Regions from separate parts of the Gordonia prachuapensis genome, predicted to be linked through region 2. Evidence: riboswitches for the same ligand, from Rfam matches in the RefSeq annotation. Region 2 holds a riboswitch; the other holds the start of a gene.

Region 1 (11,956 bases), on a different contig from region 2:
TACCGCCCGGCGACGTTCGGCCACAAAGGTCAGGTGTACGACGGCTGGGAGACCCGTCGTCGCCGTGTGGGTGGCATCGACCAGGCGATTGTCCGTCTCGGTGCGCCGGGAGTGGTGTACGGCGTGGTCGTGGACACGTCTTGGTTCAAGGGCAACTATCCCCCGCACATCTCGGTCGAGGCGGCCGCCGTCGAGGGCGTGGTCTCGGTCGATCAACTGCTCAACGACGTCGAGTGGGTGACGATCGTCGAGAAGAGCCCGGCCGAGGGCGACACCCGCAACCCGTTCAAGGTCGGCGCGAAGAACCGCTTCACCCACGTGCGACTGTCGATGCATCCTGACGGCGGCGTCGCCCGATTCCGGGTGCACGGTCGCGGCGTGCCCAACCCGCACTTCTTCCGCTACGGCCACTTCGACCTCGCCGCCCTGGAGAACGGCGGCCTGATCACGGCCTGCTCCAACATGTTCTACAGCTCGCCGAACAACCTGCTGATGCCCGGCCGCGCCCGCAACATGGGTGAGGGCTGGGAGACGTCGCGGCGACGCGACGACGGCAACGACTGGGTGCAGGTGCGCCTTGCGGGCCGCGGACAGGTGAGCCTCGTCGAGCTCGACACCAGCTATTTCCTCGGCAACGCCCCCGGCTCGGCGACGGTCCGCGGGCGCGACGGCGAGGACGGCGAATGGTTCGAGGTGTTGCCGCGCACCGATTTACAGCCCGACACCCGTCACCGTTTCGTCATCGATCTCGACCGGCCGATGACCGAGGCGCGGATGGACATCTTCCCCGACGGCGGCATGGCGCGGTTCAAGCTCTACGGCACCCTGACGCCCGACGCGGAGGCCGAACTCGTCGAGCAGTGGGAGCGCGGCGAGGCCTGAGGGTTGCCACGCCCTTCGTGGAAGCGGTTGCTGCCCTTCGTGACATCCCTCCGCAGGCTCCGGGATTCCTCAGGGAGCGGTTGATCTTTCCCTTCGCAGGCTCCGGGATTTCTCAGGGAGCGGTTGATCATCCCCCGGTCCCTGAGGAGCCCGCGACGAAGGAGCGGTTGACCTATCCCCCGGCCCCTGAGGAGCCCGCGACGAAGGAGCGGGCGTCACGAAGGGCCAACTGCCGCAGAGCATCCACCAACCGGTCGATGTCGTCGGAACCGGTACCGAGGCCGAAACTCGCGCGCACCGCGCCGTTCGGGAATCCGAGCCGCCGCAGCAGCGGATGCGCGCAGAACTTGCCGTCGCGGACGCCGATTCCCGCTCTGTCGCTGAGGAATTCGGCCAACTCGCGGGGCGCACGACCGGCGACGACGAAGCCGGCGATGCCGACCCGTTCGGTCGAGTCGTCGAACACACGCAGCGGCTCGACGCCGTCGACCGAGTCGAGGCCTCTGTCGAGGCGGGCCAGCAACGCGGTCTCGTGGAGTCCGATCGCGTCGAACCCGAGGGCCGTCAGTGACTCACACGCAGCAGCGATGGACAACGCGCCCAACACATTAGGCGATCCGGCCTCATGTCGCGCGGCGCCGCGGTGCCAGGTGACGTCGGCCGACTGGGTCGCATCGTCGACCGCGACGGAGGCCGACGCACCACCCCCCGCCAGGTACGGTTCGGCCGCGTCGAGCCAATCCGAACGCCCGACCAACACCCCGGCCCCGAACGGCGCGTAGAGCTTGTGGCCGGAGAACACGAGATAGTCGACGCCGTGGGTCACCATCGACACCGGCCGATGGGCGACGAGTTGCGCGGCGTCGACGAGAATCCGCGCGCCGTGACGGTGTGCGACGGCGGCGAGGCGACCGACCGGCAGAACCTCGCCGGTGACGTTGGAGGCGGCCGTCACCGCGAGGAGCGCCGCCGGCGACGACGCGAGTTCGGTGTCCAGCGCGGCGAGGGTGTCCTCGATCGTGGTCGCGGCGCGGACCACCCGAAGCCGCGACGACCCGGTGCGTTCGCGTGCCGACCACGGCAGCAGGTTCGCGTGGTGCTCGATGTCCAGAACGACCACGTCGCCGCGGGTGATGTGGGCTGCCAGGTTGATGGCGTCGGTCGTGCCGCGGGTGAACACAACCGCGTCGTCGACCCGTCCGCGGACGAACTCACGCACCGTCTCACGGGCCGCCTCGTACCTTGCGGTGGTGACCTGGGAGAGATGCCCCGCCCCGCGATGCACACTCGCGTACTGGCCCAGCGAACACTGCACGGCCCGCGCCACATCGGCCAGGGCGGGAGCGCTGGCCGCATAGTCGAGATTGGCGTACCGCACGACGTCACCGGACGACAGCGGCACCTTTTCGCCGGCGCCGACGACCTCGGCGAGTGGCGCGATCGGCGGCCGCTCGGACGTTCGCGCCGAGAGACCGGCCGGCGACGTGACCAACGGGGATGACAACACAGCAGACATGACAAACACTCCTGGAGAATCCGCGCTTGCCGTGATCACCTCGACCACGGCCGGGTCGTCACCCGGAGCACCCCACCGCGGAGGAGGGTTGCCGGCCAGCGAGCCGGGGCTTGTCACTGGCACTCATGACCCGCATCAAGACTCACCCATCGATCGGGCGAAGTCAACTACTGATTCCGCGTGAGCGAAACCCCGTCTGCGTAGCCGGTACGGTGAGGTCATGGCCTCCTCCGACGGCGCCGACGACGATGTGTTCGTCCTGTCCGGGCCGCACGGGACGGTTCGCGGACGCGGCGTCGGTCGCACGTTCGACGACGTGACGGCCGCACGGGCGGCCCTGGCATCGGGGCCGGTGCGCGCGATCACGGGCGCGATCCCGTTCGATCCCAGCGACCCTGCAGCATTGGTGGCGCCGGTCGCGTTGACGGCCGAGCCCGCACCGCTGGCACCCACGAGTCCGGTCCGGCGTCGAGCGACGTCGATGAACGCGCGCCCGGACCCGCGAACCCATCGCGACCGAGTCATCGGCGCCATCAAGCGGATCGCCGACGGCGAGCTCGACAAAGTGGTGCTCGCTCGTGCGGTGGACATCGTCGTCGAGCCCGCGGTGGACGTCCCCGAACTCGTGGCCGCGCTGGCCGGCGGCAACAGCGACCGCAACGCGTTCGCCGTCGATGTGGGCGCAGTGTTCGGTGACGACTCGTGGCTCCTCGGCGCGAGCCCGGAGATGTTGCTACGCAGACGGGGTCGCGTCGTCACGTGCCGCCCGTACGCGGGCTCCGCACCACGGTCGGCGGACCCAACGGTCGACCGGGCGGCCGCGCGAGCTCTCGCAGCATCACACAAAGATCAGTCCGAACATCGGTTCGTCGTCGACTATCTGCGAGATCGTCTCGCACCGTTGTGTTCTGACCTCGACGTACCGTCGACGCCGGAAGTCCATCCGACCGGCGAGGTATGGCACCTCGCCACTCCGATTCGCGCGACGCTCCGCGATCCGTCGATCACGGCACTCGACCTGGCGTCGGTCCTCAGCCCCACTCCCGCGGTCTGCGGCACCCCCACTGACGCTGCCGCACAGCTGATCCGCGAGATCGAGGAACCCCGCGGCCTCTACGGCGGCGCGGTGGGTTGGTGCGACGCGGCGGGAGACGGCGAATGGATGGTGACGATCAGATGCCTGCAGCTGGGTGCCGATCGTCGGAGCCTGCGGACCTGGGCGGGCGGAGGGATCGTCGCGCAGTCGGACCCGCAGGATGAACTCGACGAGACCACGGCGAAACTCGCAACCGTTCTGCGGGCGTTGGGAATCGAGCATGCCTGACGACTTCCTCGTCGCACGCAATCCCGAAGAGGGTTCGTCGCTGCCGTATCTGGTGCGAATCCCCCTGGGCGCCAACGGCGTGGTCCTCAAGGTGCGCGACACCTGGCCGCGCACGTCCAAGATCTATTGCCACCGCGCGGAATCGTGGCCGGCAGACGCCGAGATCGTCGATCGGCTCCCGGTGCGGACGGTGTCGAGGCGTGGCGCGGCCATCGACCTCGTGCTCGACCGCGGCCGGGAGAACCGATCACAGTTCGTGCTGACCCGGGCCCGCGGGCGCGAGATGATCTTCTGGCAGTCGCGCCGCACCGCGAAGCAGGCCCGGCCCAATGTCACACTGCCGACGGCCCGGGCGCACGGACAGGTGCTCGACATCGTCGTCGACAGCGGCGAACGGTATGCCTACAAGTTCGACCATCAACAGACCACCACCACCCGCCGAAAGCTCCCGGCCGGCGACTATGCGATCACCGACGGCGACACCGTGATCGCGGCGGTGGAACGCAAGTCCGTCGACGACCTCAGCGCCGGACTCACGTCGGGCAAGCTGACCTATCAGCTCGCCGATCTCGCCGGCCTGCATCGCGCGGCCGTCGTCGTCGAGGCCGGGTACAGCTCACTCTTCAAGCGCGAGTACGTGTCCGGCGCGACGCTCGCCGAAGCCCTGGCCGAGGCCCAAGTCCGCTTCCCACGCGTGCCGATCGTGTTCTGCGACAACCGGAAGCTGGCCGAAGAGTGGACATACCGGTGGCTCGGTGCGGCGTTGCACGAGTGGCGGCTGTCGGCGCGCACCGACGTCGTGGTCGCGGACCTGGCCGGGCCGCAGGCCTCACCCGCCGAGATCCGAACCTGGGCGCTGACCCAAGGGCTCGATGTGCCCGCGAAGGGGCGGATCCCGGCGCGCATCCGGTCGGCGTGGGAGGCGCGGAACGATCGGCCGGAGGGGTGAATGGTGGAGCGGGTCTCGATACGTCGCTCGGCTAGCGCCTCGCGACTACTCGACCAGCGGATGGAGTCCCCCATTCGCTGATCGGCGGTTGGAGCCAACCTATTCGCTGATCGGCGGTTGGAGCCGCCTTATTCGCTGATCGAGTAGGGCCGAGGCGCTAGCCGAGGACCGTATCGAGATCCAGAAGCGACCGCCGAAACCCTTACCCCAGGGCCCGATCCAGATCCGCCAGCAGATCGTCGACACCTTCGAGTCCCACCGACAGCCGCACAACGGAGTCGGTGACGCCGATCGCAGCGCGACCCTCGGGCCCCATGGCACGGTGGGTGGTGGTGGCGGGGTGGGTGATCAGCGACTTCGAGTCGCCGAGATTGTTCGAGATGTCGACGATCTGGAGGCCGTTGAGCACCTCGAACGCCCGCTTCTTGCCGCCGACGCCGTCGCGGTCTGCGATCTCGAAGGTCACCACGGTGCCACCACCCGACATCTGCGCCTTGGCGAGCTCGTACTGCGGATGAGACTGCAGGAACGGATATTTGACCCACGCGACCCGCGGATCGGCTTCCAGGAACTCGGCGATCCGCAACGCCGACGACACCGACGCGTCGAGCCGCAGCCGCATCGTCTCGAGGCCTTTGAGCATCGTCCACGCGTTGAACGGACTCATGGCGGGGCCGGTGTGGCGCATCAGGGTCTGCACCGGACCGTCGATGTACTCCTTCTCGCCGAGTACCGCACCGCCCATGACACGGCCCTGACCGTCGATGTGCTTGGTGCCCGAGTACACGATGACGTCGGCACCCATGTCCAGTCCACGCTGCAGTAGTGGAGTGGCGAAGACGTTGTCCAACACCACTTTCGCGCCGGCGGCGTGCGCCATCTCGGTCACCTTGGCGACGTCGACGAGCACCTGCATCGGGTTGGACGGGGTCTCGAAGAACACCGCGTCGGTGGGCTTGGCGAGCGCCGCCTCCCACTGGTCGAGATCCTCACCGTCGACGAACACGGTCTCGACACCCCAGCGCGGCAGGATCTCGTTGCAGACCACGAAGCAGGAACCGAACAGGCTGCGGGCGGCGACCAGCCGGTCACCCGCCTTGAGCAACGCTCCCAGCGCGACGAACACCGCCGCCATGCCGCTCGCGGTGGCGAAACATGCTTGCGCACCTTCGATCTGGCGCAGACGCTCCTGGAACATCTCCACCGTCGGATTGCCGTACCGGGAGTACACGAATCGCTCGTCCTCACCGGTGAACGCACGTTCGGCGGCTTCGGCGGAGTCGTAGACGTACCCGCTCGTCAGGTACAGCGCCTCGGAGGTCTCGAAAAATCCGGAGCGGTCCAGACCGGCCCGGACGGCCAGCGTATCGGCCGAAACGCCTTCGGGCAGTTGCTTGCTCACGACTGCCGCCACGGCAGGTTCAACGCTCGCCAACCGACGCGGCCGCGATGGCCGTTCTCGTCGAGGCCGCCCTCGAAGCCGTCGAGCACGTTGTAAGCCTTCGCGACGCCGTCGGCCGTCGCCGCCTCGGCCGCCCCGATCGAACGATGCCCGGACCGGCAGATGAAGATGACCTCGTTGTCGTCGGCGATCCCGGCGTCGCGCAGCTGCGACACGAACGCGCCGTTGTGGCGACCGTCGGGAAACGTGTTCCACTCGATGAACACCGTCTTCTTGCCGATGATCTCGAGATCCGGCACCCCGACGAAGGCCCATTCGGCCCGGGTACGGCAGTCGACCAGCACCGCGTTCGGGTCGTTCTCCAGTTTCTCCCACGCCTGCTGCGGCGTGAGGTCACCCGCGTAGCTCACGACGTACACACCTTCCAGTCCCCGTCTTCTCGTACCACGACCACGTTCGTGACCTGTTCCTGATCGGGCTTCTCGTCGAAATGCCAATGTACCTGCGCGGTCGCGCGATCTCCGGTGACGGTGATGTCGGCGATCTCCGGGATCACGATCTGACCGTTCTCCTCGAACGAGATCCGGTTGTCGTCGACAAACGTGGCCTCGTCCGGGAAGCTGTCCGACCCGAGCTCCTCCGCACACATCGCGCCGCGGTAGGCCGCATAGTCGAGCTCGTTGCGCGCCGTGTAGGCGTCGTTCACGGCGTGCTGGATGTGGGCCTCGGTGTTCATCCGGTCATCGGCAGGGCGGATCAGATAGGAGATGCCGATGCCGAGGGCGACGACCACGATGATCCCCAGGGCGACCAGGAACGGCCACGCCTCTTTCCACGACCGACCGGCCGGCGCAGTCGGCTCGCCACGACGCCCCTGCGACGTCGAACGATCCCGATCACCTGCACTCTTGGCCATGGCGGGCAGTCTATCGAGAGCATTCGTGCACCCGCCCCGGGGCACCGTCGACCTCTTGCTGGTAAGGGTTGGGTAACCAATCCGACAGGGTAACCGAACCGACGAGGCGGAGGTAGCTTTGCGAGCACATCGAACACGTCACTTCCGGCCCACCGGTGTCGCGATCGCAGCGATCGCCGCCACGATGGCCGTGGCAGTCGGCGCGTGTAGTGCACCCGAGGAGGACACCGCCGCGACGTCGTCGATGCCCTCGGCCGATCCCGGCGCGCTGCCCGTGACCATCGACCACTCCTACGGTTCGACCACCGTCTCCGAGCAACCGTCCCGGGTGGCGGCGATGGGCGTCGGCGATGCGGACACCCTCCTGGCCCTGGGCATCACGCCGACGACGATCGCACCGTTCAACGATCCACCGGAACGCTCCACGCCGTGGAACGCGGAGCTGCTCGGCGACGCGGAGCCGGTGATCCTGCCCGAGGCAGCGTTCGAGTTCGGCAGCCAGATCCCGCAAGCACTCGAGACCGATCCGGATCTGGTCACCGCCGTCGGCGCCGCCCCGACTCGCGAGCAGTACGACATCCTCTCCAAGGCCGTCCCGACCGTCACCCGCCCGGCCGAGTACCCGGATTGGCAGGTGCCGTGGGACGCACAGACCACGCAGATCGGTCGCGCAGTCGGCCTACCCGAGCAAGCTCAGGCGAAGATCGACGAGACCAGGGCATTCCTCGCCGACGTCCGCGAGCAGCATCCGGAGTTGGAGGGCAAGACGGGGGTCGTGGTGACCTCGTCGCCGACCGGCGGGCTGTCGATCTACAGCGCCACCGACGGCCGCGGCCAGACCCTCACCGACTACGGCCTGGCCTTCCCCGAATCGCTGGAGCCGGCCATCACCAACGGCTTCTACGGGGAGATCTCCGCGGAGAACTACGCGATGCTCAACGATGCGGATGTGGTGGTGGCCGTCGACTGGGACGGAGCCAACGACCGCCTGCGCAACGATCCGAACTGGCAGCGGCAGCCCGTTGCCCAGGAGGGACGCGTCGTCTACCTGGACCAGCAGGTGGGCACCGCCATGTCGGTACCCACGCTTCTGACCATCCCCTGGGTGGCCGAGCAGACCGTCGGACCAATATCCGAGGCCGCGAAGCGCTGACCACCCACGACCCAAGTGAGGTTTACCTCACACGGAGATTTTGGTGACGGCCTGTCAGCGCCTACCGTAGAAGGGATAGGCGCCGCGTTTGCGGCCACCGCCAGCGACTTCTTCGCCGAAGTCACCGAGAGAGCCACGGAAAGCACCTATTCCATGAGTGACACGAGCCGCCCGTTGCGGGTTGCCATCGTCGGAGCCGGTCCCGCCGGGATCTATGCCGCCGACGCGTTGATGAAGTCTGACACCGCCAAGGATCGTGGCGTGAGCATCGACCTGTTCGAGCGCATGCCCGCACCGTTCGGTCTGATCCGCTACGGCGTGGCGCCGGATCATCCGCGGATCAAGGGCATCATCACCGCGCTGCACAAGGTGCTCGACAAGCCGCAGGTGCGGCTGATCGGCAACGTCGACTACGGCACCGACATCACCCTCGACGAGCTGCGTGACCTCTACGACGCGGTGATCTTCTCCACCGGCGCCACCGACGACCGCGCCCTCGACATCCCGGGTACCGATCTCGACGGCAGCTACGGCGCCGCCCAGTTCGTCGCCTGGTACGACGGACACCCCGACTTCCCGCGCACCTGGCCGCTGGATCAGGAGAAGGTCGCCGTCATCGGCGTCGGCAACGTCGCCCTCGACGTCGCGCGCGTGCTGGCCAAGACCGGCGACGAACTGCTGCCCACGGAGATCCCGGCCAACGTCTACGAGGGCCTCAAGAACAACAAGGCCGTCGAGGTGCACGTGTTCGGTCGTCGCGGACCCGCGCAGGCCAAGTTCACCCCGCTCGAACTCAAGGAACTCGACCACTCGCCCAACATCGAGGTCATCGTCAACCCCGAGGACATCGAGTACGACGAAGGCTCCGCGGTGGCGCGGCGCGGGTCGAAGATCACTGACCAGGTCGCCACGATCATCGAGAACTACGCCATCCGCGAGCCGAAGCAGGGCGCGATCCACAAGCTGTATCTGCACTTCTTCGAGAATCCGGTGGAGATCCTCGGCGAAGACGGCAAGGTCGTGGGCCTGCGCACCGAACGCACCCAGCTCGACGGCACCGGCAACGTCAAGCCGACCGGCAAGCACACCGACTGGGAGCTCGGCGCGGTCTACCGCGCGGTCGGCTACCTGTCGGACAACCTGCCGCAGATTCCGTTCGACACCCAGGCCGGCGTCATCCCCAACGAAGCCGGACGCGTGTTCGACGAGGGCACCCACCTGACCGGCATCTACACCACCGGTTGGGTCAAGCGTGGCCCCGTCGGCCTGATCGGCCACACCAAGGGCGACGCCAACGAGACCGTGGACTGCATCCTCGAGGACATGACCAACGAGGCGCTGTTGTCGCCGAGCCGCCCCGCCGAGGACGCCCTCATCGAGATCCTCGAGTCCAAGAACATCCCGTTCACCACCTGGGACGGCTGGTACCGCCTCGACGAGCACGAGCGCGCTCTCGGTGCCGCCGAAGGCCGCGAACGCGTCAAGGTGGTCGAGCGCGAGGACATGCTCGCCGCCAGCGAGCCCGACAAGGTGGCCCGCCCCAGCTCGTAAGGTCACCTGCCAACGTGCTCAGCACGGCGGCCGACAGAACCCAAAAAATCACCGAGAGAACCCGCCCGCGATCACGGTCGCGGGCCTCCGTCCAAGACGGTGGGTTCTCTCGGTGATTTTTTGGGTTCTGTCGGCGTACGCCGGGTCGGCGCTTCCTAGTCCTCCGGCGTGACCTCCGACTGGTCACCGCGCTCCTGGCGGACGTTGGCCCAGAAGCCCCAGTTGTCGAGCAGATCCTCGGTCTCCGTGGCGATCGCGTAGCCGGAGATCGACGACGGCCAGCAGCCTTCCCACGTGGTGTCGAACGCGATGTAGGTCTGCCCCGGGTTCAGCGAACGTGCCGGCTGATTACGGAAGTTCGGCGACTTGGCCGCGCCGAACAGTTCGGTGACCGTCACACCGTGCATCCGCTGGCTACCGGTGTTCTTCACACCCATCCAGCGATGCATACGCCAGCCCGGGAGGTTGTCCCACGTCGGTCCCCAGCCCTTCCAATAGCAGTTGATCCCGCCGATCATCTGCAGGTTGTGGACGCCGGGGACGGCCTGCGCCGGTGCCGTCCCGGCCAGCGAGCCGGCAGCGATGCCGACCGTCGCCAAAGCGGCGGCGCCTGCACGCTTGATTGATGCTCTCATCGGACCTCTCCTCTGATTTGTCGACCTCAAGTACTGGTTGATCTATCGATCCCCACGTATCGAATCGTTACGTACCTCAAAGCATCTTCACAGACGCGGGCGGCGTTTCGTTATGCAACGGAGATTGTCACGATGGGCGCCACCTAACCCCCGAAAGGCGTTGGTAAGGTAACCCTTTGTGCGTCGGATGACCGGAATCGTGCTGCTCATCGCAGTACTCGTCGTGGCGCTGCTCGCGTCCGTCGCGATCGGCACCCGGCAACTCGGGCTCTCTGAGGTCCTCGACGTCTTGCAGGCCGGTGGGTGGCCACATCTGAGCCTGACCGACTTCCACGGGATGCCGTGGATCGTGCTCGAGTCCCCTGCTCCCCCGCCCGGCGCAGGCGACGTCTACGGGATCGTCTGGGATCTCCGCTTCCCCCGCACCGTTCTCGGTTTGATCGTCGGCCTGGCGATCGGCGCGGCGGGGGCGCTCGCCCAGGGGCACACCCGCAATCCGCTCGCCGACCCGGGGATGCTCGGGGTGAACGCCGGCGCCGCCTGCGCGGTGGTCGTCGGCGTCTATGTGCTGGGCATCTCGAGCCCGATCGCCTACATGGCATTCGGGCTGCTGGGCGCGCTGATCGCCGCCAGTGCCGTGTTCGGGCTGTCCGCCCTGTCGGGGGCAAGCCCCCTGACCCTGGTCCTCGCCGGCACCGGCCTGTCCGCGATGTTGCTCGCGATCACCTCGGGGATCGTGCTCACCGACAGCGTCACCCTCGACGCGTGGCGCTTCTGGAACGTCGGTGCCACCACCGGGCGCGGACTCGACGTGTTCTCTGCGAGCCTGCCGTTCATCGTGATCGGACTGGTCCTCGCGCTGGGCAGTGGCTATTTCCTCAATGTGCTGAGTCTGGGCGAGGACATGACCAAGGCACTCGGATCGCGGGTGGTGCTGATCCGCACGGTCGGCATCCTCACCATCACGCTGCTCATCGGTGCCGCGACTGCCGCGTGCGGCCCGATCGTGTTTCTCGGGTTGGTCGTGCCGCACATCGCCCGTGCCTTCGTCGGGCCCGACTACCGATGGATCGTCCCGTACTCGGCCCTGCTGGGCGCGATCCTGATCCTCGTCTGCGACATCCTCGGCCGTATCATCGCCCGGCCGGGAGAGATCCAGGTCGGTGTCGTGCTCGCGCTGGTGGGGGCCCCGTTCCTGATCGCGATGGTCCGACGACGGAGACTGGTGAGCGTATGACCATCGACACGCGCACGCAGCCCGCCCCGGAACCGGATCGGGCCGAGACGACCATGGGTTCGACGGCCCGACGGATCGTCCATGTCGGGCCGTCGTCGTGGATCGTCCGCCCGCGAATGCTCGTCGTCGCCGCCGTCGGCGCGGCGATCACAGTTCTGCTGTTCCTGCTCAGCATCGGGGTCAGCGACTACCCGATGGGTCCCTTCGACGTCGCGCGGGTCCTCCTGGGCGGCGGGACACGCATCGAGAACGTGGTGGTGTTCGACGTCGCCTTGCCGCGGGCACTGGTGTCGCTGCTCGTCGGTTTCGGGCTGGGGATGGCCGGTGCACTCACCCAGCGGATCGCCCGTAACCCGCTGGCCACGCCCGACATCCTGGGCATCACCGCCGG
Region 2 (11,956 bases):
CCGAATCTGCGTCCGGAATCATCGACGCCCGCGCCGCCGCCGGCGCCGGAAAGCGTTGTGCCGCAGACCACCACCACGCCGCCCGCACCGCGCGTCGCGCCGCAGCAGGGCGCGCCGGTGTCCACCACGCCGACGCGATAGGGAAGTGGGTGGACCCTCAGGGGCCGGGGGTGGACCTTCTGGTCCCTGAGGAGATCCGGAGCTTGCGGAGGATCGTCACGAAGGGTCCCTTCGTGACGATCTCTGTTCAGCCCCGCGCGATCTCGACGGTTTGCTTGAGCAGATCGCTGATGGCGTCGAACTCGGTCAGGAATCCGTCGTGACCGTTGTCGGAGTGCAGAACCTGCAGCCCGCCGACGCAGTTGCCCAATTGCTCGGCGAGTTCCACCTGCAACCGCAAGGGGTACAGGCGGTCTGACGCGATCCCGCCCACGATCACGGGGACCCGGCAGGCCCGCAGCACGGATTCGATGGTGCCCCGGTTGCGACCCACATCGTGGTGGTTCAGCACGTTGCTGAGCACCACATAGCTGCCGGCGTCGAAACGCTGGGTCAGCTTGGTCGCCTGATGCTGCAGATAACTGTCGACGGCGTAGCGGCCGCCGGTCAGCGGCTGTTCGTCGGCCTGGGGATCGTCGCCGAAACGACGGTCGAGTTCCACCTCACCGCGATAGGTGAGATGCGCGATTCGCCGTGCCACACCGAGACCGGCGGTGGGTGCCTGCCCGGTGTCGTGGTAGTCGCCGCCCTGCCACGCGGGGTCGGCGGTGATCGCCGCGATCTGGGTGGTCTGGGTGCCGATCTGATCGGCAGTGGCACGCGCGCCCACCGCCAGAACCAGTGCGCTCCTGACCATCTCGGGATACTCGATGGCCCATTCGAGCGCGCGGGCACCGCCCATGGACCCGCCCACCACGGCACCGACCCCGGCGATCTCGAGCCGGTCCATCAGAATCCGTTCGGCGCGCACCTGATCGAGCACCGTGATCTGCGGAAAGCGCGACCCCCACGGGCGCCCGTCGGGAGCGGGTGACGACGGGCCGGTGGACCCGCGGCAGCCACCCAGCACGTTGGCCGAGATGACGCACCACTCGTCGGTGTCGATGGCGCAGCCCGGACCGATCAGCCCGTCCCACCAGCCGGCCGTCGGGTGCTCGTCGTCGGCGGGACCGGTGACGTGCGAGTCGCCGGTGAGTGCATGCAGGGTGAGGATGACGTTGTCCCGGGACGCCGACAACGCACCCCAGCGCTGGAAGGCCAGGGTGACATCATCGATCCGGTCACCGTTGTCGAGGGAGACCGCGCCGATGTGGACGCGGGCCGTGGCCCCGTCCGGCATCGTTTCCCAGTCGGGTCCGTCGACGGACTGGGTTTGCGTTTCGATACTCACCGACACAATTCACTCACTCTGCAGCACACTCCGACTTCCTCTGTCCCTCAACTCACTTCGCGGCCGCGAATCCCTGTTCGAGATCAGCGATGATGTCGTCGAATCCTTCGATGCCGACCGCCAGGCGCACCAGGCCCGGCGTCACCCCCGCGCCTACCTGCTCGTCCGGTGTCAACTGACTGTGTGTGGTGGACGCCGGGTGGATCACCAGCGACCGGACGTCACCGATGTTGGCGACGTGACTGTGCAGCGTCAGTGCGTCGACGAACTTCCGGCCGGCCTCGAGCCCGCCGGCGATCTCGAAACTGACGATGGCGCCCTGTCCCTTCGGCAGCAGCTTCTGCGCACGCTCGTGCCACGGTGACGACGGCAGTCCGGCGTAGGCCACGGACTCCACCTGGGCGTGGGCTTCGAGATACTGCGCCACGCGCTGCGCGTTGGCGACGTGCCGCTCCACCCGCAGGCTCAACGTCTCCAGCCCCTGGGCCAGGAGGAAGGCGTTGAACGGCGAGATGGCCGCACCGGTGTCGCGGAGCCACTGCACGCGGGCCTTCAGTGCGAACGCCGGGGCACCGAGGTCGGCGAAGACGGCGCCGTGGTAGCTCGGATCCGGCGTGGTGAACCCCGGGAACAGGTCTTTCCCGTCGCGTTGGGCGCGCCAGTCGAAGGTGCCCCCGTCGACGATGACGCCACCGATGGCGGTGCCGTGGCCACCGATGTATTTCGTCGCCGAGTGCACGACGATGTCTGCGCCGTGTGCCAGCGGATTCAGCAGATACGGGGTGGCGACGGTGTTGTCGACGATGAGCGGGAGACTGTTGCGGTGGGCGACCTCCGCGATGCCCTCGACGTCGAGGATCTCGTTGTTGGGGTTGGAGATCGTCTCGCCGAACAGGGCGCGGGTGTTGTCCTTGATGGCCGCCTGCCAGGAGTCGAGGTCCTCCGGATCCTCGACGAACGACACCTCGACGCCGAGCTTGGGCAGGGTGTAGTGGAACAGGTTGAACGTGCCGCCGTACAGACGTGGGCTCGACACCACATGGCCGCCGGTCTCGACGATGTTGAGGATCGAGTAGGTCTCGGCCGCCTGGCCCGATGCCACCAACAACGCGGCCACACCACCCTCGAGGGCGGCGATGCGCTGCTCCACCGCGTCCTGGGTCGGGTTCATGATCCGGGTGTAGATGTTGCCGGGCTCGGCGAGGCCGAACAGATTCGCGGCGTGCTGAGTGTCGTTGAACACGTACGACGTGGTCTGGTAAACGGGCAGCGCCCGCGCATTGGTGGTGGGATCGGCGGTCTGGCCGGCATGGACCTGTTTGGTCTCGAAGCTCCAGTTCGCCGTCGGATCGGCGCCGTCGGTGGCGTCAGACATGAGTGTCCTGCTTTCTGCGGTCGGCAGGGTGCAACGACCCTGGTGGGGTCCGACCTTCGGACCCGCGCTTGCCGGGGAATGCGTATGCGTTCCTCAACCCGGTCATCACCCGGAGCACCCCACCGCGGTTGGAGGGTTGCCGATCAGCAAGCCGGGGCTTGACGCTGATGCTCATGACCTGGCGTCAAGGATATAGCACGGTCGAGATGGCCCGGGAACCGTCCCGATCGTGGTGGTCACAAACCGGGGCTGATGACGGTCACAAACTGACAACGCCTGTCCTCCAAAAGGATGAATCTTGCCTCCGTCGAGCGTAAAAGGCCTGTTCAAGGTCGTTAGTTGAACTAACGAGGATTCGCTATTTGAGATCACGGATCTACTCTGTCGCCAGCCTGATCGACTCGCGTCACAGCCCCGACGCGGTCGCCCGGGCGGATGGAGGACGGAGAGCTCATGGTTGCGCGCTTTCGGCTGACTCGCCGGGTTCCGGCTGTTCTGATCGCGATCTCGAGCTGCCTCACCGTGGTTGCCGCGTTCTGTCTGCCGGGTTCGGTCGGTTCTGCGCGTGCCGACGAGTGCGGTGGTGGCGCGGTGATCATCGTCGGGGGGACGAATGATCCGGAAGCCGCCTCGATGGTCGGGGTCGGGCAGCGGTACACCGGACACAAGCCGATCAACGTTGATGGCGAGACGGTCATCGTGCCCGATCCATCCAGTCCGTACTACGACGATCCCGGCGGTGTATCGCCGCCGAAGGCGTATAAGGTCATCCGGGTCTACTATCCGACCACGCTCTGGCCGTTGGGTGCACTCGGCTACGACCAGAGTGTTGCCGCAGGTGAGGCCGCGACCAAGAAGGCGATTGCCACCTATCAGCAAGAGTGTGCGGGCAATCCCATCGTGGTCACCGGATACTCGCAGGGTGCTCGTGTGGCCGGCGACGTGCTCTCGGATATCGGGAACGGCCGAGTCGGAAAGATCGACATCGCCGACACCCCGGATGATTCCGATGACGATGTCGAGATCCAGAGGTACCTGGTCGACGAGCAGGGCAACGTGGTGCTCGATTCCAATGGCAAGCCGATCCCGAGCATCTCCGGCGAGTTGTATTCTGATCCGCGCCGCGACGGCACCATCGACGGTGAGGGTGTGGAACTGGCACTTCCTGGGATCTTCCCGGGTCTCACGATGAGTGGCGCCCGCGACGGTGGATTCGGGGACGTCCCCGTCACTTCGGTCTGTGTCGAGGGTGACGGTATCTGCGATGTCCCTGATCCCGTCCACGACCCGATCGGGGCAATCGATGCCTTGGTGGGGTACTTCACCAAGCACGGCTACTACCCGTATCAGATGTGGCTGGACCCAGATGCTTCCGCGACCGGCGCGGGTTGGGCGAACACCACGTGTACGACCGCTGAGGGTTCGTCAACAACCGTTTGCGAGGTCCATCAGGATTCCGCCATCGTGGGCGTGATTCGGGATGGCGCCAATGCGATCGGGCTCGATGGTTCGACGATTCCGGACTTCCTCGAGCACCGGTGGACAATCGATTTGCCCTATGGCGCCAAACTCTCGAACCTGCAGCCGCTTGTTCGGCTCGTGCAAGATCACGTGCCCCCGCTGCCCGAACTGGGGTATGGAGGTTATCTCCCGGATCTCTTTGTCTTCGAGGACATCCTGGACGGCATCGTCAACAACGCTCCCGATGAGGTGAAAGGTGGCGTCCGAGCGTTGGCCGCCAGCGCGAAGAGCATCGTGCTGATCCCGGTCAACTTCGTGAAGTACTGGGCAGCCGAGCTCATCGGACCTCGTATCTCTGAGAGGACCACGGCGCCGGCGGAGGCGGATACTGCTCGACAGGCCGTGCTGCTGAACGCCCTCGACGACGTCGGACCCCCAGCGCTCGTGACGGATGGGGCCACAACAGGTACGACGTCCTCGGATGATCCGAAATCGGGCGGCGCAGAAACCGACGCCGCCGCCGGATCTGCGACAGCGGACTCGTCCGCCGGGAGTACGTCGTCGGTGCCCGCCCAGACCACGACGCCGGACGCCGCTACATCCGCTGGACCCGATTTCCCTGGACCCGATTCGACTGCGCCCGATTCCGCGACGTCCGGCGAGCAGACTCCGAAAACGCCCTCCACGCCGCCCGACACGTCCGCGCCGTCCACGCCGCACGCTCCCGACCCCAGCGCTACCGACAGCGACGCCGGCGGGAGCAATGGAGTCGCCGGGGGGGACGTCGAGACCGACGGTGCGGAGGACAACGACGGCGACGGGAACGGCGAGGGCCAGACCACCGGTCCCGGATTGTCGACAACGGGTGCCGGCACCGGGTCCTCGAAGGACTCGTCATCGTCGGAGGCAGGCGACGACCCCGGGAGTGACGAGTAGGAGACGGCCGGCGCCCTTCGCGTGTGAATCAACTCACCTGAACGGTGGGGAATCCCGGTAGGGGAGCCGGGAGTTGGAGACTGAGTGTCCTCAGCGCCAACCGCACCCGCCGCAGCACCGGTGACCGCCTCCGTCCGTCGGTGGGCCGTCATCGCTCTCGCCGTCGGCGGATTCGGCATCGGCACCACCGAGTTCGTGGCGATGGGGTTGCTGCCCAACATCGCGACGACCCTGAGTGTCAGCGAGCCCACCGCCGCCCACGTCATCTCGGCGTACGCGTTGGGCGTCGTCGTCGGCGCACCGCTCATCGCGGCGCTCACCGCCCGGGTGCCGCGTCGCACCCTGCTCATCGGTCTGATGGTCGCCTTCACCGTGGGCAACCTCGCCACCGTGCTGGCGCCCACCTACGGACTGCTCATCGCGGCGCGGTTCGTCGCCGGTCTGCCGCACGGCGCCTACTTCGGCGTCGCCGCGCTGGTCGCCGCCCATCTGGCCGGTCCGCGTGACCGCGCCAAGGCGGTCGGCCAGGTGATGCTGGGTCTGTCGGTCGCCAACGTGCTCGGCGTGCCGATGGCCACCTGGTTGGGCGAGTCCTTCGGCTGGCGGGTCGCGTTCGCCATCGTCGTGGTGATCGGACTGTTGACCATCGTCGCCCTCGTCCGCAACCTGCCCGCACTCGCGGACATGCGGGTCACCAACCCCATGACCGAACTCGGTGCGCTGTCGCGCCCGCAGGTGTGGCTCACACTGTTCATCGGCGTCGTCGGATTCGGCGGGATGTTCGCCTACTACACCTATCTCAACTCGGCGCTGACGACCGTGACCGGCGTCTCGGTCTCGCTCGTGCCCGTGGCGATGATGCTGTTCGGCCTCGGGATGGTGACCGGCAACATCGTCGGTGGTGTGCTCGCCGACCGGAGTGTGCCCGCGGGCATCCTCATCGGTCTCGTCGCCACCGCGGCGTCGTTGGCGCTGTTCGCCCTCACGTTGGACAACGCGTGGGCGGCGATGATCCTCAGCTATGCGATCGGGCTGTCCGGGGCGTCGACGATCCCGGCGCTACAAACCCGGCTGATGGACGTCGCCGATGACGCGCAGACGCTGGCGGCCGCCCTGAATCATTCCGCGCTCAACATCGCGAATGCGGCGGGGGCGTGGCTGGGCGGTCTGGTGATCGCCGCCGGGTACGGCTATCGCGCGCCGTCGCTGTTGGGAGCGGGGCTGGCGCTGGCCGGGATCGTGGTTCTGTTCGTCGCGCTGGCGGCGGCGAGAAGCCGTCGCGGTCAGTCGACGGTGGGTGGCGTCGCGACGGTCTTGGACAGGTAGAGCTGCTCGCCGATCCGGTCCATCAGTTCGAGCTGCGTCTCGAGATAGTCGATGTGGTGTTCCTCGTCCTTGAGGATGTCCTCGAGGATCCTCGCGCTGGTGATGTCACCTTTGCCGCGGCACATCGCGGCACCGGGCCGGAGCCGCTCGACGACCTCCATCTCGATGGCGAGGTCGGACTGGAACTGCTCACGCAGGGTCTGCCCGATGCGCAGCGGCAGGATCTTCTGATAGTTGGGCAGGGCGTCGAGGAACAGGATCCGGTCGGTGAGGACCTCGGCGTGCAGCATCTCCTCGATCGACTCCGCGCGGGTCTTGCTCGCGATCTCGGTCAGACCCCAGTTCGCCTGCATCTTGGAGTGGAGAAAGTACTGGTTGATGGCTGTCAGCTCGCTGGTGAGCTGCTCGTTGAGTAGTGCGATCACCTCATCGTCGCCGCGCATGACCGATCCTCCGTTCGCCGTGGTATTGCGAACGTAGCACGCCGAAACTCCCCGCGTCCGCACTTGGACACGAGGATTGTGTTCGTCGCCGTTGGCCGGCGTGCCTATGCTGCCGTGGTCGCGGTGGCGATCCTTTCATCGACGATCTGCTGAATCCGTTCGAGGCAGGTGCCGCAGCCTTCGCCGGCACCACACCGGTCGCCGATCGCATCCACTGACATGGCACCGGTCGAGCAGTGGTCGTGCACTTCGTCTTCGGTCACCGCTCGGCAGATACAAACGAACATCGGTCTCACCTCGAATCAGTTCAGTTAGGTAAGGGTTACATAAAGCACGCCCTGAAACAAGGGTTGGCTTACCTTTGGTACGGACGCACCATTTCGGCCACGTACGCTCGTCTGCGTGTCGATCACCGTGAGCACCGTCAATGTCAACGGCGTCCGCGCCGCCGTGAAGCACCGGTCGGCCGCCAACCGCGGCCTGCTGGCCTGGCTGTCCGGCACCGAAGCCGACGTCGTCCTGATGCAGGAGATCCGCGCCGACGAGGAGCAGGCAGCCGAGGCACTTGCCCCGGCGCTCGACGACGGCTGGCAGTGGACGATGAGTGCGTCGGTCGTCCGCGGGCATGCCGGGGTGGGGGTGCTGAGCCGGTTGCCGTTGGGAGCGGTGCGCGTCGGTTTCGGCGACGCCGAGTTCGATTCCACGGGGCGCTACATCGAGGTCGATCTCGACTCACCGCTCGGCGCGACGACGGTGGCCAGCCTCTACCTGCCCAAAGGTGCCGCGCAGACGCCGGAGCCGAAGGACGTGGCGAAGTTCGACGAGAAGGTGCGTTTCCTCACCGGCTTCGGCCAACACCTCGACCGGCTGTCGCGGCGTCGGCGTCATGTCGTCGTGGGTGGGGACTGGAACATCGCGCATGCCGAGCCGGACATCAAGAACTGGAAGGGAAACCGGAAGAGTCCGGGCTTTCTGCCGCACGAGCGCTCCTGGGTGAGCGACCGCCTCGCGTCCGGATGGTGGGATGTGATGCGCGACCTCGCGCCCGCGGAGGACGGACCGTACACGTGGTGGTCGTGGCGGGGGAAAGCGTTCGACAACGACTCCGGCTGGCGCATCGACTACCAGCTGGCCAACAAGCGTCTCGCCGATCGTGCCGTCAAGGCGTGGGTCGACCGGGCCGACGCGTACGACCTCCGCTGGTCGGATCACGCGCCGATGACGGTCGTCTACGAGTGACCGGGCCGGCGGACGCTGACACAAAACCGTTCGCGCACGTCTGAGACACTGGGGGACATGAGCAGTGACGTCTCCCCGGCCGGGTCAGCTCGACCGCGCGTGCTGTCGGGCATCCAGCCGACCAGCGACTCCTTCCACCTCGGCAACTATCTGGGTGCGGTGCGGCAATGGGTTGCGCTGCAGGAGGACTTCGAGGCGTTTTACTTCATCCCGGACATGCACGCCATCACGGTGGCCTACGACCCGGCGACGTTGGCCGACCGGACCCGGCTCAGCGTCGCGCAGCTGCTCGCGGTGGGTGTCGACCCGGATCGTTCGACGATCTACGTCCAGTCCCACATACCCGAGATCGCCCAGCTGACCTGGGTGCTGTCGTGCATCACCGGATTCGGTGAGGCGAGCCGAATGACGCAGTTCAAGGACAAATCGGCCAAGCAGGGTGTCGACGCCGCAGGCGTCGGACTGTTCACCTATCCGATCCTGATGGCCGCCGACATCCTCGCGTTCGACGTGGATCGGGTGCCGGTGGGCGAAGACCAGCGCCAGCACCTCGAACTCGCCCGCAATCTGGCGCAGCGCTTCAACTCCCGGTTCGGTGCCGTCCTCAAGGTGCCCGAGCCGCACATCGTGAAAGAGTTCGCCAAGATCTACGACCTGCAGAACCCCACGGCGAAGATGAGCAAGTCGGCCGAATCGGATCGCGGTCTGATCAATCTGCTCGACGAGCCGAAGCGCTCCGCCAAGAAGATCCGGTCCGCGGTGACCGACACCGAGACCGAGATCCGCTTCGATCCGGTCACCAAGCCCGGCGTGAGCAATCTCCTGACCATCCAGTCCGCACTCGGCGGCACCCCGGTCGATGTCCTCGTCGACAAGTACGCCGGCAAGGGATACGGGGACCTCAAGGTCGACACGGCCGAGGTACTGACGGAGTTCGTCACCCCGTTGCGCGGTCGCGTCGCCGAGTTCATGGACGACCCCGCCGAACTGGACGCGATCCTCGCGCGCGGTGCCGAACGCGCGCGCTCGGTCGCTTCGACGACACTGCGCGCGGTCTATGACAAAGTGGGGTTCCTGGCACCCGGCGGGTGATCGAACGTCCATCGGGCTGACCCGCGACCCGACCGAGGAGGCGGTACAGGTGAGTTCGGTGGTTGATTCGGCCAAAGGGGCCGTGGAGCGCGCGAAGACGGGCTTCGCCGACGCCCGCGAACGATGGACCTGGCTGGATCATCTGATCAACACGGTCCAGCGCTACAACGATCGTCGCGGGAACCTGTACGCGGCGAGCATCAGTTTCAACGGCATCCTCGCGCTCGTCCCCATCGTCATGGTCGTCTTCGCGATCGCCGGTTTCGTCCTGGCCAGCCAGCCCGATCTGCTGAGAGACCTCCAGGACGCCGTCGTCGAGAACATGCCCGAGGGCATGGGCGACCAGGTCAACGACCTCATCAACTCGGCGGTCGACCAGCGTGCTGCGGTCGGTGTGGTCGGTCTGCTCGGCGCCGCCTTCACCGGCATCGGCTGGATCTCCGGTGTGCGTGCGGGCATGACCGAGATGTGGGGCGGCCGGGTCAATCGCAACCCGGTGATGTCCAAGGTGTGGGACCTCATCACCTTCGCTCTCCTCGGGATCGCGTTCGCGGTGACCATGGCGATCACCGCGCTCGGCAACTCGGGTCTCACGACCGAGGTGTTGTCGTGGGTCGGGCTAGACGACGCCTCATGGGCTCCCACTGTCGTCCGCGCCGTGTCGATCGCGGTCTCGGTGCTGGCGAGCACGCTGCTGTTTACCTTCGTCATGTCGCGTCTGCCGCTGGTGCAGTTGCCGTTTCGGAACACGCTCAAGGCGGGCCTGCTGACCGCGATCGCGTTCGAGATCGTCAAGACCGTCGGCGGGATCTACCTGGAGTCGGTGCTGAGTGGACCGGCAGGAGTGACCTTCGGTCCGATCATCGGTCTGCTCGTGTTCGCCTACCTGGCATCACGGATCGTGCTCTACGCCGCCGCCTGGTGCGCCACCGACCAGATCAACGAGGCCTACCAGGTCGAGACCGAGGACGAGACACCACCGCCGGTGCTGGTGTCCCCGAACTACGAGGTCCACCCCGCACCACGGCCGTCCACGTTGGTCGCCGTGGCCGGGATCGGTGCCGCGGCCAGTGCTTTCGTGGGGTGGCTACTGCGGCGGTGATCGTCAGGTCAGCGGCGGGAGAACAACCGCATCGCCACCAACAGGAGCAGGACCGACACCAACGCGGCCACCAGACCGATCAGCAGACGAACGGACCAACGGGTGGGTTCGTCGGTGCCGGTGCCGGTGGCGGTGACCGTCCGCGGCGCCGCGGTGGGCGACGGGACGACAGTAGTGGTGGCCGAAGCTTCCGCCGCGGCCTGCGGCGGTGTCACGAGATCACCGACGGTCACGCCCTCAGGCGCCCGAAAACCGTAGTCGAACAACGCCTTCGTCTGGTCCCAGTAGGAGTTGGTGCCGACGGTGAGCCCGAACATCTCCACGACCATGATCTGCCGACCCGACCGCTCCGTCACCCCGACATAGGTCTTGCGCGCGTCGTCGGTGTAGCCGGTCTTGCCGCCGATCATCCCCGGATAGCCTTCGAGCAGCAGCTGATTGGACGTGTGCATCTGGTAGGCAGGGTGATCGGTGTCGCCGGGCACGTCCGGGCGCCGGGGATAACCCGGGAACCGGTACTCCCGCATCCCGATCATCGACCGGAAGGTGCTGTCGTGCATGGCCTCTCGGAAGATCAGTGCCAGGTCGTACGGCGACGACGACATCCCGGGTGCGTCCAGGCCGGACGGTGACGCGGCCCGCGTGTCCAGCGCACCGAGGGCGTGAGCCCGTTCGTTCATCTTGTCCAGCGCGGTGTCCACGCCGCCCAGTTGACGGGCCAAGGCGTTGGCGCAGTCGTTGCCCGACACCATCACCAGCCCGGTCAGCAGATCTCGATTGGTGTACCGACCGCCCGGACCCATGCCGCAGGAGTCGCCCTCGGTGCTCCACTCCTCGGCGGTCGGGGTGATGACGGTGTCGAGATCGAGTTCGTCGAGTGCGACGAGCGCGAGCAGGACCTTGATGGTCGACGCGGGGCGGTACCGGCCGTGGGGGTCCTTGGCCGCTATCACCTCGCCGGTGTCGAGGTCGGCGACGAGCCAGCCCGCAGACGTCAACGCCGGTGGTATCGGCCCCACGGCGGGATCGGCGACGACACCGCATGCGGCCAGTTGCTCACCACCGACCGGTGTCTCCGGGACCGCCAGCGGGGTGGGCGTGGGATCCCCGGGCGCCACGACCTCGGATTCGTCGACAGGTGGTGGCGTGTCGATGCGGTGTGGGCAGTGGTCGGTCACCGGGGTGGTCGTCGGCGGGACGGGAGCTGCAGTGGCGGGCGAACAGAACGGGGCCGGTCCCAGCGTCATGCCGACGGTCACGGCGAGGCCGGCGATCAACGCTCGCGCGAAATGTCGCGGCCTCCCCACCGTCACCGGTCGGAGATTACCAGCGGGACTCTGTCGACGCGGCCAGCCACCCGTCGATTCCGTCGATGATCTCGCGTTGCCGCGACGCCGGAAGGAAGCTGGCGACCACGGAGTTGCGGGCCAGCCGGGCGAGCGTGTCGTCGTCGAGACCGAATTGTTCGGCGACGGCGGTGAAGTTGTCGTCGAGGTACCCGCCGAAGTACGCAGGGTCGTCGGAGTTCAGGGTGACGTGGGCGCCTGCCGACAGCAGGTCGGGCAGTGGGTGAGACGCCAGGTCGCCGACCG

What was found. A riboswitch is a leader RNA that binds a small molecule or an ion and turns the genes downstream of it on or off. The one in region 2 is predicted to bind S-adenosylmethionine.
Region 1: it holds a riboswitch for S-adenosylmethionine, as region 2 does, so the genes downstream of both, V1Y59_RS18810 (aminotransferase class V-fold PLP-dependent enzyme) here and V1Y59_RS04910 (bifunctional o-acetylhomoserine/o-acetylserine sulfhydrylase) in region 2, are expected to answer to the same signal.

The regions. Positions count from the first base shown of each region.
Region 1 covers NZ_JAZDUE010000017.1:10,885-22,840, reverse strand. The annotation lists gene alc (allantoicase) at 1-882, shown strand, start outside; gene V1Y59_RS18810 (aminotransferase class V-fold PLP-dependent enzyme) at 1,055-2,398, opposite strand; SAM riboswitch class IV at 2,416-2,529, opposite strand; gene V1Y59_RS18805 (isochorismate synthase) at 2,619-3,722, shown strand; gene V1Y59_RS18800 (ERCC4 domain-containing protein) at 3,715-4,671, shown strand; gene V1Y59_RS18795 (O-succinylhomoserine sulfhydrylase) at 4,874-6,073, opposite strand; gene V1Y59_RS18790 (rhodanese-like domain-containing protein) at 6,070-6,483, opposite strand; gene V1Y59_RS18785 (Rv0361 family membrane protein) at 6,480-6,989, opposite strand; gene V1Y59_RS18780 (ABC transporter substrate-binding protein) at 7,174-8,142, shown strand; gene V1Y59_RS18775 (FAD-dependent oxidoreductase) at 8,296-9,693, shown strand; gene V1Y59_RS18770 (hypothetical protein) at 9,849-10,328, opposite strand; gene V1Y59_RS18765 (FecCD family ABC transporter permease) at 10,516-11,565, shown strand; gene V1Y59_RS18760 (FecCD family ABC transporter permease) at 11,562-11,956, shown strand, end outside.
Region 2 covers NZ_JAZDUE010000003.1:167,483-179,438, forward strand. The annotation lists gene V1Y59_RS04900 (Hsp70 family protein) at 1-141, shown strand, start outside; gene metX (homoserine O-acetyltransferase MetX) at 248-1,396, opposite strand; gene V1Y59_RS04910 (bifunctional o-acetylhomoserine/o-acetylserine sulfhydrylase) at 1,443-2,765, opposite strand; SAM riboswitch class IV at 2,825-2,944, opposite strand; gene V1Y59_RS04915 (PE-PPE domain-containing protein) at 3,219-5,162, shown strand; gene V1Y59_RS04920 (MFS transporter) at 5,247-6,488, shown strand; gene bfr (bacterioferritin) at 6,446-6,931, opposite strand; gene V1Y59_RS04930 ((2Fe-2S)-binding protein) at 7,036-7,218, opposite strand; gene V1Y59_RS04935 (exodeoxyribonuclease III) at 7,334-8,170, shown strand; gene trpS (tryptophan--tRNA ligase) at 8,228-9,262, shown strand; gene V1Y59_RS04945 (YhjD/YihY/BrkB family envelope integrity protein) at 9,312-10,364, shown strand; gene V1Y59_RS04950 (D-alanyl-D-alanine carboxypeptidase family protein) at 10,373-11,677, opposite strand; gene V1Y59_RS04955 (adenosine deaminase) at 11,688-11,956, opposite strand, start outside.